3 regions of the Nonomuraea polychroma genome follow, and region 1 is predicted to be linked to each of the others. Evidence: riboswitches for the same ligand, from Rfam matches in the RefSeq annotation. Region 1 holds a riboswitch; each other region holds the start of a gene.
What was found. A riboswitch is a leader RNA that binds a small molecule or an ion and turns the genes downstream of it on or off. The one in region 1 is predicted to bind cyclic di-AMP.
Positions count from the first base shown of each region.

Region 2: linked by a shared signal. The riboswitch ahead of EDD27_RS08485 (C40 family peptidase) and the one ahead of EDD27_RS11620 (glycoside hydrolase family 25 protein) in region 1 are both predicted to bind cyclic di-AMP.
Region 3: linked by a shared signal. The riboswitch ahead of EDD27_RS57460 (C40 family peptidase) and the one ahead of EDD27_RS11620 (glycoside hydrolase family 25 protein) in region 1 are both predicted to bind cyclic di-AMP.

Region 1 is NZ_SAUN01000001.1:2,630,158-2,634,588, reverse strand. It holds gene EDD27_RS58615 (pentapeptide repeat-containing protein) at 1-256, opposite strand, end outside; gene lgt (prolipoprotein diacylglyceryl transferase) at 1-21, shown strand, start outside; cyclic di-AMP (ydaO/yuaA leader) riboswitch at 1,196-1,337, shown strand; gene EDD27_RS11620 (glycoside hydrolase family 25 protein) at 1,351-2,091, shown strand; gene EDD27_RS11615 (LLM class flavin-dependent oxidoreductase) at 3,066-3,806, opposite strand.
Region 2 is NZ_SAUN01000001.1:1,923,733-1,928,163, forward strand. It holds gene EDD27_RS08475 (LysR family transcriptional regulator) at 1-383, opposite strand, end outside; gene EDD27_RS08480 (class I SAM-dependent methyltransferase) at 455-1,312, shown strand; cyclic di-AMP (ydaO/yuaA leader) riboswitch at 1,600-1,757, shown strand; gene EDD27_RS08485 (C40 family peptidase) at 1,831-2,340, shown strand; gene EDD27_RS08490 (gluzincin family metallopeptidase) at 2,540-3,358, shown strand; gene EDD27_RS08495 (M48 family metallopeptidase) at 3,642-4,431, shown strand, end outside.
Region 3 is NZ_SAUN01000001.1:10,107,498-10,111,928, forward strand. It holds gene EDD27_RS46885 (ABC transporter permease) at 1-572, shown strand, start outside; gene EDD27_RS46890 (ABC transporter ATP-binding protein) at 569-1,591, shown strand; partial or broken gene EDD27_RS57455 (transposase) at 2,110-2,275, opposite strand; gene EDD27_RS57460 (C40 family peptidase) at 2,263-2,826, opposite strand; cyclic di-AMP (ydaO/yuaA leader) riboswitch at 2,829-2,966, opposite strand; gene EDD27_RS59120 (zinc-ribbon domain-containing protein) at 3,349-3,633, opposite strand; gene EDD27_RS46920 (epoxide hydrolase family protein) at 3,792-4,431, opposite strand, start outside.

The DNA.
Region 1 (4,431 bases):
CGCAAGGTACGCAACCCCTGATCCCGATCCTGTAGGACGAGGTCGAACCGGACGCTGTCGAGGGCGACCCGCCGCCGCGCCGCCACGATCGCTGATCGTCGTCGCGGCCGTCGCCCTGATGGCGTCGGCTTCCTGCCACGTCAGGCAGGTCAAGCACACCGTCCAGTTCTGTGCGGTCGAAGGCTGCCCCCGTGATCAGCGCATCAGTGAGCCTGGCCTCGTCGAGGATCGCGTCTGACAGATCCGCGGTCGCCAGGCGGGCGCGAGTGAGGTTGCCTTCAGCGATGCCGCCGCCTTCTCGACCTGCCCGTGCCCGTCACTGTCATGGGTGTTGACTTGGGCGAGAGGGAAAGCTCGCGCACGAACGCTGCAAGCACCTCCATCACGGCCGGATGATCGCACGCCGAGTCACGCCGTCGGTGTCCACTGTGATCCGGACGAGGTTCTTCGCGCCCTTGCTCGTGATCACCGCGGTCACCGGTTCGGCTCGGACCTGGCCGGTTTCCGGGTCGGTGGCCAGGACGCGATCGCCGACGTCGACCTCTTCGATGGGTTCTGCTCTTCGGACGGCTGATGGGGCACGCCGCGTTCAGCGCCGGTCCACCGGCCTGGGAGCCGAGGATGTTCAGCGCGGTCTCCCCGCAGGCACCCAGATCGCCGCTGGTGAAACGCTGGATTCCCGCAGTGATACCGAGCTCGTCAGCGGAGATCTTCGCGACGGCCGGAATCGCGTCGATGAGGAGCTGGAGTTGCCGATCCACCTCCGCCTGCGCGGCTCGTCAGTGCGGCTTCTGCCTCCTGCTTGCGCTTGGCCTTGCAGGCGACGCTCTTGGGCTTGACGCACGGGTCGCTCGGGCCGGCGTAACTCCGACCCATGAACGGTATGCGACAGCACCCTGACGTCTATCGCGTCGTACGCCGGAGGCCTCTCACCCACGTCGAGAAGCCTGGCCGGCACGCCCCCGAGTTAGGGATGTTCGCTTACCGTCCCGGTGTATCCGCGGTCATGGAGTCGGGCAGCGGCGAAGTGTTCTTCACAAATCCTCCTTGAACCCAAGGAGTCAGCCGCACGGCAGACAGTCTCTCCGACTAGAAGTTTGCCAACTTGTCACGCCTTTGGTTAGTGCGTTATCTTTTGCCGCATACGTCCGGTTTGTCCGGTCGTTGTTTTGACCATCGCATGACATCACAGGCTCATCTGTGACCGCTGAATCCGCCCACGGGCGGAACCGGGGACCCACCGTACTTCCTTGGGGTGAATTGGCACCGGCGTGCCATAGGGCAGCTTCCACGCCCGAACCCGTCAGCTAACCCGGTAAGCGGTATGGAAGCAAGGAGAACTCCCTACCGATGGCCGATCATCGTCTCAACTCCACCCCAAAAATCAACTTCGCCCGAGTGGCCAGCCATATGGTCGCCCCGGGCATGCCGCGCAGGCTCGCGGCAACGGCGTTGCTGGCCATGACCACCGCCGTAGCGGCTACGTCCGTCGCCGATCCCGCGCACGCCAACGACCTCCCCTACGGTCAGGACGTCTCCAACTACCAGGCGACGCACGACTGGGCCGCCAGCGGCGCCAAGTTCGGCATCGTCAAGGCGACCGAGGGTAGCGATTTCACCGACCGCGCCTTCGTCCGCCACTGGACCGAGATGGCCAAGCGGAACATCGTGCGCGGCGCCTACCACTACGGCCATCCGGCCAACGACCCCATCGTCGAGGCAGACTTCTTCCTGTCCGTGGTGAACAAGCAGCCGGCCAAGCCAGGTGACCTCCTGGCCCTGGACCTGGAGACCACCGACGGCCAATCCGTCGCCGACGTCAACGCCTGGGCCAAGAAGTGGCTGGAGCGAGTGAAGGCCAAGACCGGGATCACCCCGCTGTTCTACTCCAGTTGGAACTTCGCCAATACGTACGGTCAAGGCCTCGGCCAGTATCCGTTGTGGGTCGCCCACTACGGCAAGGCCAAAGGCACGGTCACGCCGCCCGCGCCTTGGAAGAGGTGGACCATCCATCAGTACACCGACAGCCCCGTGGACCAGAACGTCTCCGCTGTTCACTCGGACCAGCTCCGCGCCCTGGGCCGTAAGTAACCAGAGTCCTTCGACGCGCGGCACGCCACACCGTGCCGCGCGTCGCCGCGCGGACGGTGCGCAGGCAAACGCCGAGCCCCGGCGGTCTCGCCGACAACGGAACCAAGGGCAAGCGGGCGCGATGAAATCAATCCGGGTCGGCACGGAAGCCTGATCCCGCAAATGGACCGGCTTGGGGCGGTCATCGATCAGCCATCGGCGACGCACTTCCGGTTTCGGGGGGCCGCAGCGGCTGGTGGGGCCAAGGTGACGGCCAATGACATCGGCGCCGCTTCCACATCATCCGCGGGACTGAGCGCCGAAGGCGTCACCACCATGAAGGCGTGGCGCAACTGCGCCGCGGACACGCGGATCGAAGGCAGCGGCTCCTACCGGCTCGGCGGCGGATGCATCGCGAGGCAGATGCTGGCTCTTCTGTACGACGGCATCACGCCGGGCAACCATGGCTGGCGGCACCATTTCGCGCCACCTACGAGCCGTGACCGGCTCCGCCAACACGATCGACGCCGGCGCCGGAGCCTAGCGCGACTGTTCCTCCGTTTCGGGGAGAGTCCGCCTATTCGTCGATCTCACCGTCTATGGACGTCCTGTCAGGGCCTGAGAGGCCGGTCGACCTTGCGAGGCTTGCCCGATGCGCCTCGTACAGCAACGGAACGACACTCTTGGATATCTCGCTCGTGTACTCCGGGAGTTCCTGGCCGAGAGCCAACGCTTCGACGAGAGGCGTAACGGCTTCGCCATGTCGTTCTGCTTGGCTTAACGTCCACCCATGCACAACAAGATCCTGCACGTAGTCATATAGGTGCACGGCGCGTTTGCTCAACGAGCAATCGTTCTCTTTTCAGAGAGCTCCCGTCAAATCAGGCGACGCAATTCTCGGCACCCACACCCTTGGCGCTGGGCCTGGACAACGAGAGTCGGCAACCGTTCTACGCAGTTGGCCCGGCCGCGCCGGGGCCTCCGGGGCGCGATCGTCAATCCTTGCCGACCACGGAGCCGACCTCGGCGGCCATCCGTACGAATCCCTCAGGGTCGGGCTCATCGCGCGCAGGCTCGAGCACCACGTGATCGGCGCCGGCCCGGGCCCGCTCCCGCGCCATCTCAACGGCCGCTTCCCGGTCGTTGCCGTGAATCTGGACGTAGGAGATCAACAGGTGCCGCTCCGTACGGCCCGACGCCTCCGCGCCCTCGTCCACAAGCTGCCGCGCCTGCCGTACCAGGTCAAGGGGCATGCCAGCGTGCAGGATGGTGCCATCGGCCGCCTCCCCGGCGAGCCGCAGCGTGCGCGGTCCCGAGGCGGCGGCGAGCACCAGCGGCGGCGTGGGCGGCGGCCAGCCGAGGGCAACCGCGTCGAGCTGAACGTACCGGCCCCGCGTGGTGACCTCCTGGCCACGCAGCAGCGCACCGAGCACGTCGAGATGCTCGCGTAGGAGCGTCAGCGGCGATTCCACCCGCTCCCCCACCTGCGCCATCCAGTCCTGCACCCCATGCCCGACACCCACCGATACCCGGCCAGGGAAAAGCCGGTGCAAAGTGGCGATCTCCATGGCCGTCAGGGCGACGTTGCGCAGCGGCACGGGCAACACCCCGATCCCGACGCGCAACCGGTCGGTCCAGGCCAGCGCGGCCGCCGCGGCGGCGATCCCGCTCTCCAGGAAGCAGTCCTCCCAGAGCCACAGCTCCTCCAGGCCCGCTTCATCGGCCGCACGGGCCACAGAGCGCAAGCGCTCTGGCGGGTTTTGGGGGCGAAAAATCGCGCCGATTACCGTCATGATGAGATCATCCCCAATCGCCCTGACTTACGCACGACATCCCGCCAAGCCATCGGCGTCGCCGCCGGGGGATCCGCCGAGCCGGTCGCGGGCCTCCAGCCGCCCGCCGCCCTCGCAAGGCGACCCGGGCCGCCCGCCGCGCCCGCCGCACCCGAACCGACCCGCACCCCCGCCCAGAGACGCGGGACAGATCCAAGAACCGGCCCACCTCGAAACGCCCCACCCGCGCTTCAAAGACCTCCAGCCGTGTGCCCGACCGGCGCACGGCGCCCGCCCCACTCCCCACCGGGAATGGACAGCGTCCGGCGGGCCAAGCACCCCAGACGACCCGCCCACCCGCGGAACGTACAGGTCTTGCACGCGATCCTCACCACCGGACCGGCTTCCACCACGTCGCGGCCACCCCCGTACTCCTCCTGGGAGACTACGCAGGCGGCCCGCCAGGCCGCGCCCACCCGATTTGCCCGAAATCCTCAGGTCAACACAGAGAATCGCAGACGCTCACCTGGCATCGGCGGCGTTCTCCGGCGGGTGTGTGGGTAGGCGGGGCGGGAGGGCGAGACGGCAA
Region 2 (4,431 bases), 710 kb from region 1:
CGGACTGTGAGGGAGAGCTCGACGTCGGGATGCCGGGCCGCGAACGAGCGGAATCGGTCGGGAAGGTAGCTGGTCGCCGCGCTCGGGAACGCCGACACCCGGACCCGCCCCGCCTCGGCCGTCGCGAAGGCCCGCATCCGCGTCTCGAAGAGCCTCATCCCGCGGAGCACCTCGTCCGCCTGCTCCAGCGCCGCCCGCCCGGCATCCGTCGGCCGGACGCCACGCGGCAGCCGTTCGAACAGCCGAACGCCCGTGTGCCGCTCCAGCGTGGCGATCTGCCGGGAGACGGCGGGCTGCGTCATCGACAGCTCCTCGGCCGCCGCCGAGAACGACCCCAGCCTCCCGACCTCCACCAGCACCTTCAGCGACCAGAGGTCAAGCATGCACTCAGCTTATGGGTTCCATGCCCAACCCGCAGTGGTGTGCATGGCTGGGGCCGGTCATGCTCGGCTCTATGGAGACAGAGACGGTGGACAACCACCAGTACGCATGGCTGAGTGAGGTGCTCCCGAGGGAGCCGCAGCGGGTGCTGGACGTCGGGTGCGGGCGTGGCGAGCTGGCGGCCGAGTTGATGAGGCGCGGCCACGAGGTCACCGCGATCGACATCTCGCAGGAGGCCGTCGACGCGGCACGGGCCGCAGGGGTGCCGGCCATCCAGGCCGACATCGTGAAATATCCGGACGTCGCCGCCCCCGGGCCGGATGCCGCCGCCCCCGGGCCGGATGCCGCCGCCCCCGGGCCGGATGCCGCCGCCCCCGGCCCGGATGCCGCCGCCCCCGGGCCGGGCGGCGCCCACCCCGGGTCGGCTGTCCGCGGCTACGACGACGGATCGTTGTTCGATGTGGTCGTCATGTCGCTCTCGCTGCATCACCTGCACCCGCTCGAGGCGGCGCTGGACCGCGTGCGCACGCTGCTCGTGGACGGTGGACTCCTGCTGGTGGACGAGTTCGCCTGGGATTGGGCCGACCGGGCCGCCGCCACATGGTTCTACGACGCCGGATCGTTGCTCGCCGCCGCCGGTGTGGCGGATTTCACCCGCGAGCCCGGCCGCATAGGTCATGATCCGGTCGAACGGTGGCGCGAGGCGCACGCGGACCACACGCCCGCGGCCGAGATGCTCGCCGCCCTCGAGGAGCGGTTCGAGGTCACGAGCGTGCGGCGGGAGCCGTACCTGTCGCGATATCTCGGCGGAAAGCTGGCAGAGGGCGGCAGCGCCGACATCGTCGAGGAGCTGTGGCGCATCGAACGGGACCGCCTCGCTGCGGGAGCGCTCCCGCCCACGGGCTTCAGGATGACCGCGCGGACGATGTGACCAAAGTGACAATTGTGACCTTACACGACCATGTGCCGTCAATTGTGAGAAGGGTCACAATCGCATAACTGAATCTGGCGTTCCAGCAGGGGTTTTAGCCCTGACTGGACCCTTTGTCGGATCTTTACAACCTGACTCGCGCTTTGCCGATCCTTGACGTTTCGGCGTAGCTTCTGGCGTCGCGGTGACACGCCATGCCGCCGCGAACTCACATCGGTCCCTCCGATGTGAGCCAGACAAAGATCCGCCGGTCGCCGCCGTACGTCCCCTTGTCGAACAGAACATCGGACGGCGACCTGCCGAGTCCGTGCAGCCAGGAGGCACGGAGCCGGGGAACCATCGATCCCTTCACGGGATCAGGGGTGAATCGGCGCGTATCGCGCCGTAGGGCGACTTCCAGGCCCGAATCCGTCAGCTAACCCGGTAGGCGTTCGTGGAAGACCCAAGGAGAAATCCTGTCTACCTCCCTGCAAAACCCTCGTCTGTCCCGTATTGCCCTGAGTGGCGTAGCGCTAACCATGACCGTGACGGCCGGAGGTTTGATCCTCCATGCCCCGGCGGCGCAGGCGGCGACGACCAGCGATGCGGCCGGCACCTCCACGGCTAAGGCGGTTTCCGTCGCCAAGTCCGCGAAGTCGGCCGCAGCACTCAGGATTGCCCGGCAGAAGGCGAAGGCCGAAAAGGCCGTCGCCGCGGCCAGGAACCAGATCGGTGACCCGTACCGGTATGGGGCCACGGGCCCTGGTGCGTTCGACTGCTCCGGCCTGACCCAGTACGCCTGGAAGAAGGCCGGGGTGAAGATCCCCCGCGTGGCGGCCAGCCAGTTCGCCGGCATCAAGCGGAAGGTCTCCTGGAAGAATCTCCAGCCAGGCGACCTGATGTTCTTCAGGGGTCTCGGTCACGTCGGCATGTATGTCGGCAACGGCAAGATGCTCCACTCCCCGCGGACAGGTGAGCGGGTGCGTGTCGACAAGCTGAGCAGCTGGCGCAAGGCGTCCTTCGTCGGCGCGGTTCGTCCCGGCTTGTGAAAAGAAAGAGGGTCCCGATCTCATCGGGGCCCTCTTCTTTCTTTCTCTCTCTTTACGGCAAGCCACCTTCCCCCAACCGCCGCACAGGGCTGAGGGCCTTCCAGGGAGACGCTTTCTGAGCCCTTCACCGGCGGGCCGCCGTGACGACGCCCAGTGGGCCGTCTCAGTGGCACAGCGGCCCCGGCTACGATCGGGCATCGTGTCCGAGCAGGTGAGCCGACGAGCCGTGGTGGCCGGACTCCTGCTCCTCACCCTCGCCCCCGCCAGCGCCCCGGTCCCCGAATCCCCCTTCCTTCCCCCGGAAGCACGCGACCTGTGGCGCGAGGGCGTCGTCCTGGCCCGCGGAACGCGTTCCCTCGTCGTCGGCCACCACGCCCCGCCCGGCACGCTCGACGAGCTGGCGCGGCGGGCCGACACGGCCGGGCGGCGGGTCTCGGACGTCCTCGGGCGGTCTGTGCGGCCGCTGGTCGTCGTGCCCGAGTCCGCCCGCGAGGCGGCCGGGCTGGCCGGAGTGGAACGGGTCGACGGGCTGGCCGCGGTGGCCGACGGCGGCCGGGTGATCGTCGTTCCCGAGGTCTTCGCGCGGCTCAACGCGACGGGGAAGGATGTCGTGCTCGCGCACGAGCTCACCCATGTCGTGGCGGGCACCGGGGACCTGCCCGTCTGGCTCTACGAGGGGTTCGCCGATTACGTGGGCTACCGGGACGCGGGGCTGCCCGTGCGGACAGCCGCCGCCGAACTGGGCGACGAGGTGCGGGCCGGGCGGGTGCCGAGCGAATTGCCCGGGCCTGCGGCCTTCGCGGCGGATGGCGGGGACCCTGTGCGGCTCGCACGGGCGTACCAGGAGGCCTGGCTGGCGTGTCGCTTCCTCGCCGATCGGTTCGGTGAGGAGACGCTGGTGAGGTTCTACCGTGAAGCCCAGGCGGCCGGCGTCGATCGGGCGCTCGCCTCGCTCGGGCTCTCCGCGGCCACGCTGACGGCACGGTGGCGCGCGTACGTGCGGGACCAGCTCGCGTAAGAGGGGGAGGCAGATGAGCGAACGGCACGACACGGACGACGCAGGACCAGAGACGGCGAGGCTTGCAGGCCCGGTGTCGACGGGCGATCCCAGCGCGGGCCATGACCGCAGTACGGGCGGGGATCGCAGCGCGGGCGGTGACCGGAGCGCGGGTGACGATCGGAGTGCGGGCCACGACCGGAGCGCGGGCGGAAGCGCCCGGGGGTGGCGGGGTGCGGGGGACGATCGGGGGCCTGGCGCGGGCCGGGGCGGTGGGCAGGATGCCGGTGGCGGAGGAAGGCGGTTGCGGTGGGAGGCGGCGGTCGCGGCGACGCTGCTGGGAGCCTTCATCCTGGCCGTGGCCGCCTTCACCACCCCCTGGCAGGTGCTGGCCGCCGGGCCGCCCGACCCGGCCCGCGACTTCACCGCCGCCCAGATCGCCAGAGCGCAGGCGTTCGACGCGGTCACCACCCTCCCGAGCTACCTGTCCCTCGGCCTGACGATCATCATCATCGGCGTCCTGGTGGCCACCCCGATCGGGGCGAAGGCGGTGGGCCGGCTGAGGGGTCCGTGGTGGTTGCGGGTGATCCTGGGCGTCGTCGTCATCACGGCGATCACCGAGCTGATCCGGTGGCCGCTCGCGATGTGGTTCGAGACGCTGCTGCGCGAATTCGGCCTGTCCACCCAGGACTGGGGGTCCTGGACCGTCGACCAGCTCAAGAGCACGGGCGTGGAGACGGTCATCGCCTGCCTGATGCTGCTCGTGCTCGTCGCGCTGGCCCGGAAGCTGCGGCGCTGGTGGATCCCGGCCGCCGTGGGGGCCTTCGCGCTGGCGGTGGTGGCGTCGTTCGTGTATCCCGTGGTGTTCGAGCCGCTGTTCAACGAGTTCACCCCCATGCAGCAGGGCTCGCTGCGCCAGAACCTGCTGGCCATGGCCGCGCGGGACGGCGTGCCCGTGGAGGATGTGCTGGTGGCCGACGCCTCGCGCCGGACGACGGCGCTCAACGCGTACGTCTCCGGTTTCGGCGCCACCCGCCGCATCGTCGTCTACGACACGCTGCTCAAGGCCCCGCAGCCGGAGGTGGAGCTGGTGG
Region 3 (4,431 bases), 7.5 Mb from region 1:
GATTGCCGCTGGGCGCGGCCCTGGCGCTGGCACGCTTCCCGGGCCGGCGGATCGTCCTGGCGGCAGCCAATACAGGGATGGGCATGCCGCCGGTAGTGGTCGGCCTGTTCGTCACCGTGCTGCTGTGGCGCAGCGGGCCGCTGGGCGGGCTCGGGCTGCTCTACACCCCGACCGCGATGGTCATCGCTCAGGCCGCGATCGCCACCCCGATCGTGGTTGCACTGGTCGCGGCCGCGCTGCAACAGGTCGATCCCGACTTCCGGGTTCAGATGCAGGCTCTGGGAGCGACTTCGATCCGCGCGTTCGCGGCACTGCTGGGCGAGGCCAGGTTGCCGCTGCTGGCCGGGGCAATGGCTGCGTTCGGCGCGGTGGTCAGTGAAGTCGGGGCCGCGCAGATGGTCGGGGGCAACCTGGCTGGACAGACCCGGGTGCTGACCACCGCTGCGGTACTGGCCACCAGCCGGGGCCAGTTCTCGCTCGCGATAGCGTTCGGCATGATCTTGCTGCTGATCGCGTTCGCCGTGAATCTGTCGCTGACTCTGATGCAACAGCGACGGACAGTGCTGCGGTGAGCGGCCTCAGCACCGGGATCGGGTGCCGAGACCTGCGCGTGCACGCCGGCGGCCGGGAACTGCTCAGCGTCCCGGAGTTGCACGTCGCGTCGGGACGCACGCTGGCCGTGCTCGGCCCCAACGGCGCCGGCAAGTCCACCCTGCTGCGCGCGCTGGGCCTGCTCAGTAGCCACCGCGTCACCGGACAGATCCTGCTCGACGGCTGCCCCGCGACGCGTTCACTGATGCGCGACGCGATCGCGGCCGTGCTGCAACGGCCGATCCTGCGCCGCGGCACGGTGACCGCCAACGTGATCAGCGGACTGCGTTTTCGCGGCATGAGCCGCCGCGAGGCCCGAATCCGCGCATGGCCGTGGATCGAGGCGCTCGGCCTGGCGCCCCTCGCCGACCGGGATGCCCGCAGCCTGTCCATAGGCGAGGCTCAACGGGTCAGCATCACCCGCGCACTCGCGGTCGGACCTCGGGTACTGCTGCTCGACGAGCCGTTCAGCGGGTTGGACAGCACTACCCGCGCCGACCTGCTCGCCGACCTGCGCGCCGCGCTGACCGGGCAGCCCACCGCCACGATCCTGGTCACCCACGACCGGCAGGAGGCCCTCGCCCTGGCTGAGGACACCGCGCTGCTGATCGACGGCCGGATCCGCCAGCACGGGCCGACTGCCGAGGTGCTGGACCACCCCAGTGACGCCGACACGGCCCGACTGCTCGGCTTCACCAACCTCCTCCCAGCGGTTCTCACCGGCCGAACGCACACACTCGCGGCGCGTCCCGAGCACACACAGCTCGTCCTCGACCCATCCGACGGTCCCGCTGACCAAACCGATGATGTACAGGTGGTGACCGGAACGCTGCGCCGGACCGTCGCACTCGGCATCGCCACCCGCGTCGACGTCGATACCTCCACCGGCCCGCTGACCTGCCTGCACCCCGGCGACGTGCTCGCCACCGAGCTTCCACCGATCGGCAGCCACGTCCGCGTCAGGATTCGGCACGCGCGGTCATTGATCAACGCTGACTGAGACGACGTCCTCTAGCACAGCGCCCGCCCGGCCGATCCCCACGAGCTCGCCCCAGCTCAGCCGGGCGACACCGTTCGCCTGGTGCCGGGACCTCCGCCGAAGTAACGATCGCCGTGGTGCCCGCGGCTGATCTCGGCCAGTAAACCACCACCGCACGAGGGTCGATCAGGGCGCGGTCGGCGGTCGGTGCTACGTCGCCGGCGCGGTTGGCATCGGCCAGGACGCGATACACGCTCGCCACCGAGGGATGCTGGCCCTTGTACTTGCCTGTCGGGATGACCAGCTTGCTGGCAATGTCAGGCACGGCACCTGGGCATGAGGCAGACCGGTGCTGGGATCGACCACGAGCCAGATCTCGGTGAGCAGGCCCGGCTCCCCGGCCTCGGTAAGGGCCTTGTCGAGGCGGGCGATCTGCTCGGGCGGCGATTGAACGGCCTACAAAGGCACATACGTGTGCGTTACGCACAGGGGGCTGTCATGTCGGAGTACGAGCACAGGATCGGCACCAGGACCGGCGTCTTGGGCACGTGCGCCGACAAGTTGCGAGCGAAGTGGACCGGCAGCGCTAATGGGCGTGCCTTGGAACGAGCGCTTGAGCGCGGCGACCAAGCCGGCGTGCCGGCCGGAGATGACCAGCCGCACGCCGGTCGGCCCGCGCCCCGCCGCCGTTGTCACACAGTGGCGGTGAGCATCGAGGGTGCGGGGGTCTTGCGTTGCTGGATGGAGAGCCGCACGCCCTTGGGGTCTGGCCGTACGGCGCCTACGAAGGACTCCCTGCGCCAGTCGGAGAGCCGTTCCTCTTTGACCACGTCTCCGCTGCGCGGTGCGTGCACCATGTAGCCGGGCTTCGAGATCATCCCCACGTGCCCGAGTCCGTGGAAGAAGACCAGGTCACCTGGCTTGAGGTCGTCCCAGGAGATCTTCCTGGAGAACGCGTTGTACTGTTGCGCCGCGGTGCGCGGCAACTCGATCCCGGCGTGCTTGTACGCCCTGAGCATGAGCCCGGAACAGTCGTAGCCGCTGTCGCTGGTCCCTCCCCAGACGTACGGGATGCCGCGCTTCTTCATGGCGAAGTCGAGGGCGACCTTCCAGGCGGGAGTGGGCTGCCGCTTCTGCAGGATGCGTTTGACCTGGGGGCCGGTCAGGGTGGTGGGGTCGTGGGGGGCGGCCTGGGCCGGAGCGGCCAGAGTGATCCCGGCGATGGCTGCCGCCAGGCAGATGGCAATGCGAGACATTGCTGTCCTTCCATGCGGCCTACCGGGTTAGCTGACGGGCTCGGGCCTGGAAGTGGCCCTACGGCGATGCCGATTCGCCCCAGAAAGAACTTGGGTCCCCGGCTCCACACAACGGTGAGTGGATTAGGCGGGACGAACTCTAACGAAACGGTCAAAGAGTTGTAAACCATCTAAAATCGGTCGTCCGGAGCATGAGACGGTGTGTTCGTTAACCGAGAGGAGTCGGTAGGGCGCCGCCCTACGTGCCGGGCGAGGCCAAGCAGTTAGTGGCTGTGTTCGTCCGGTGGGTCACGATGGAGGAGGGCCGGAAGCTGCAACGGATCAGCCGGACCGCGAAGAACCCGGTGAAACTCCGCCGGGCGATCGTGGTGCTGATGTCCGTCCAGGGCCAGACGGTCAAGGACATCACCACGCTGATGCCAGGTCCGCGAGGACTACGTCCGCGATGTCATCCACGCCTTCAACGAGCGGGGGGTTTCGACGCGTGGGACCCAAAATAGAGCGGGGGGCGCCCCAAGACGATCAATGATGAGGTGCGTGAGCACATCTGCTTGCGCGGTTCCGCTTCCGCCAGCATTCCGGGCCGCCCGTCGGGTTGCGCCGGGTCCGCAACTGCAAGATCGCCGACCAAGCATACCCGCACCCGGCGTTCGAACATCGCCATAGGCAGCGATCCATGGACGATGGCTGCATCTCCTCCAGCCTGAGCCCCGGGTTTGAGAGGTTGGAGATGAACTCGCGCTGGAGCCGAGCCCATCGCTCCCGCCGGCCGACGTCCCCATCCTGATCTCCTACAAGCGGCAGCATGGCACCACGCCGGCGGCGAAGTAGTCATCGATGCTGGCCAGCTGCCCGGGATCGAATCCCACCTTCGCGGGGTCGCACGTCACGGACACTCCACTCATCGACAACCTCCGTTTGCCTTCAGGTTTCTGATCGAAAGCGGAACCCGCGGCGCGGCTCGGCTATCGGCGTCCGCGGAAGGTTCGCCGCAGGTCATCGACCCACTGGTCGGGGATCTCCCAAGGGATGAAATGGCCGCCGCGGTCGTGGGCGGTGAGGTTGACCAGGTTGTACCAGCCGGCACGGTCGCTGCCGAGAAAGTGCTGGACGCGCTGGTCGGTGGTGACGCCGGGCGGGTTCTCATAGCCGATGAAGGTGATGCCGGTGGGCGCCTCGACGACCGGCTGCCGCTCATGGGACGGGGTCCAGGGGTAGCGGTTGTTGTTGGCGTAGGTGCGGATCGAGGTGCCGATCGTGTTGGTCACCCAGAAGATCATGGCGTGGGTGAGCAGGTCGTCCTTGGTGAAGACGGTCTCGATGTCGCCGCCGTTGTCGCTCCAGTTCGCCCAGCGTTCCAGGATCCAGGCGAGCATCCCGGCGGGCGAGTCGGTCAGTCCGTAGGCAAGTGTGCTCGGGGCGAGCACGTGCGCGGCCAGATGGACGGCGAACCGCTTTTCCAGCGCCAGGAGCCGGGCACGGATGTCGGCGGGGAGGCCGTCGGGAAGGGGCAGGCCACCGGTGAGGTCCCAGGCCCGGTCGCCGTTGAACAGGGTGAGCTTCTGGCCGGAGCCGATGTGGATGCCGTACAACTCGTCGGCGTAC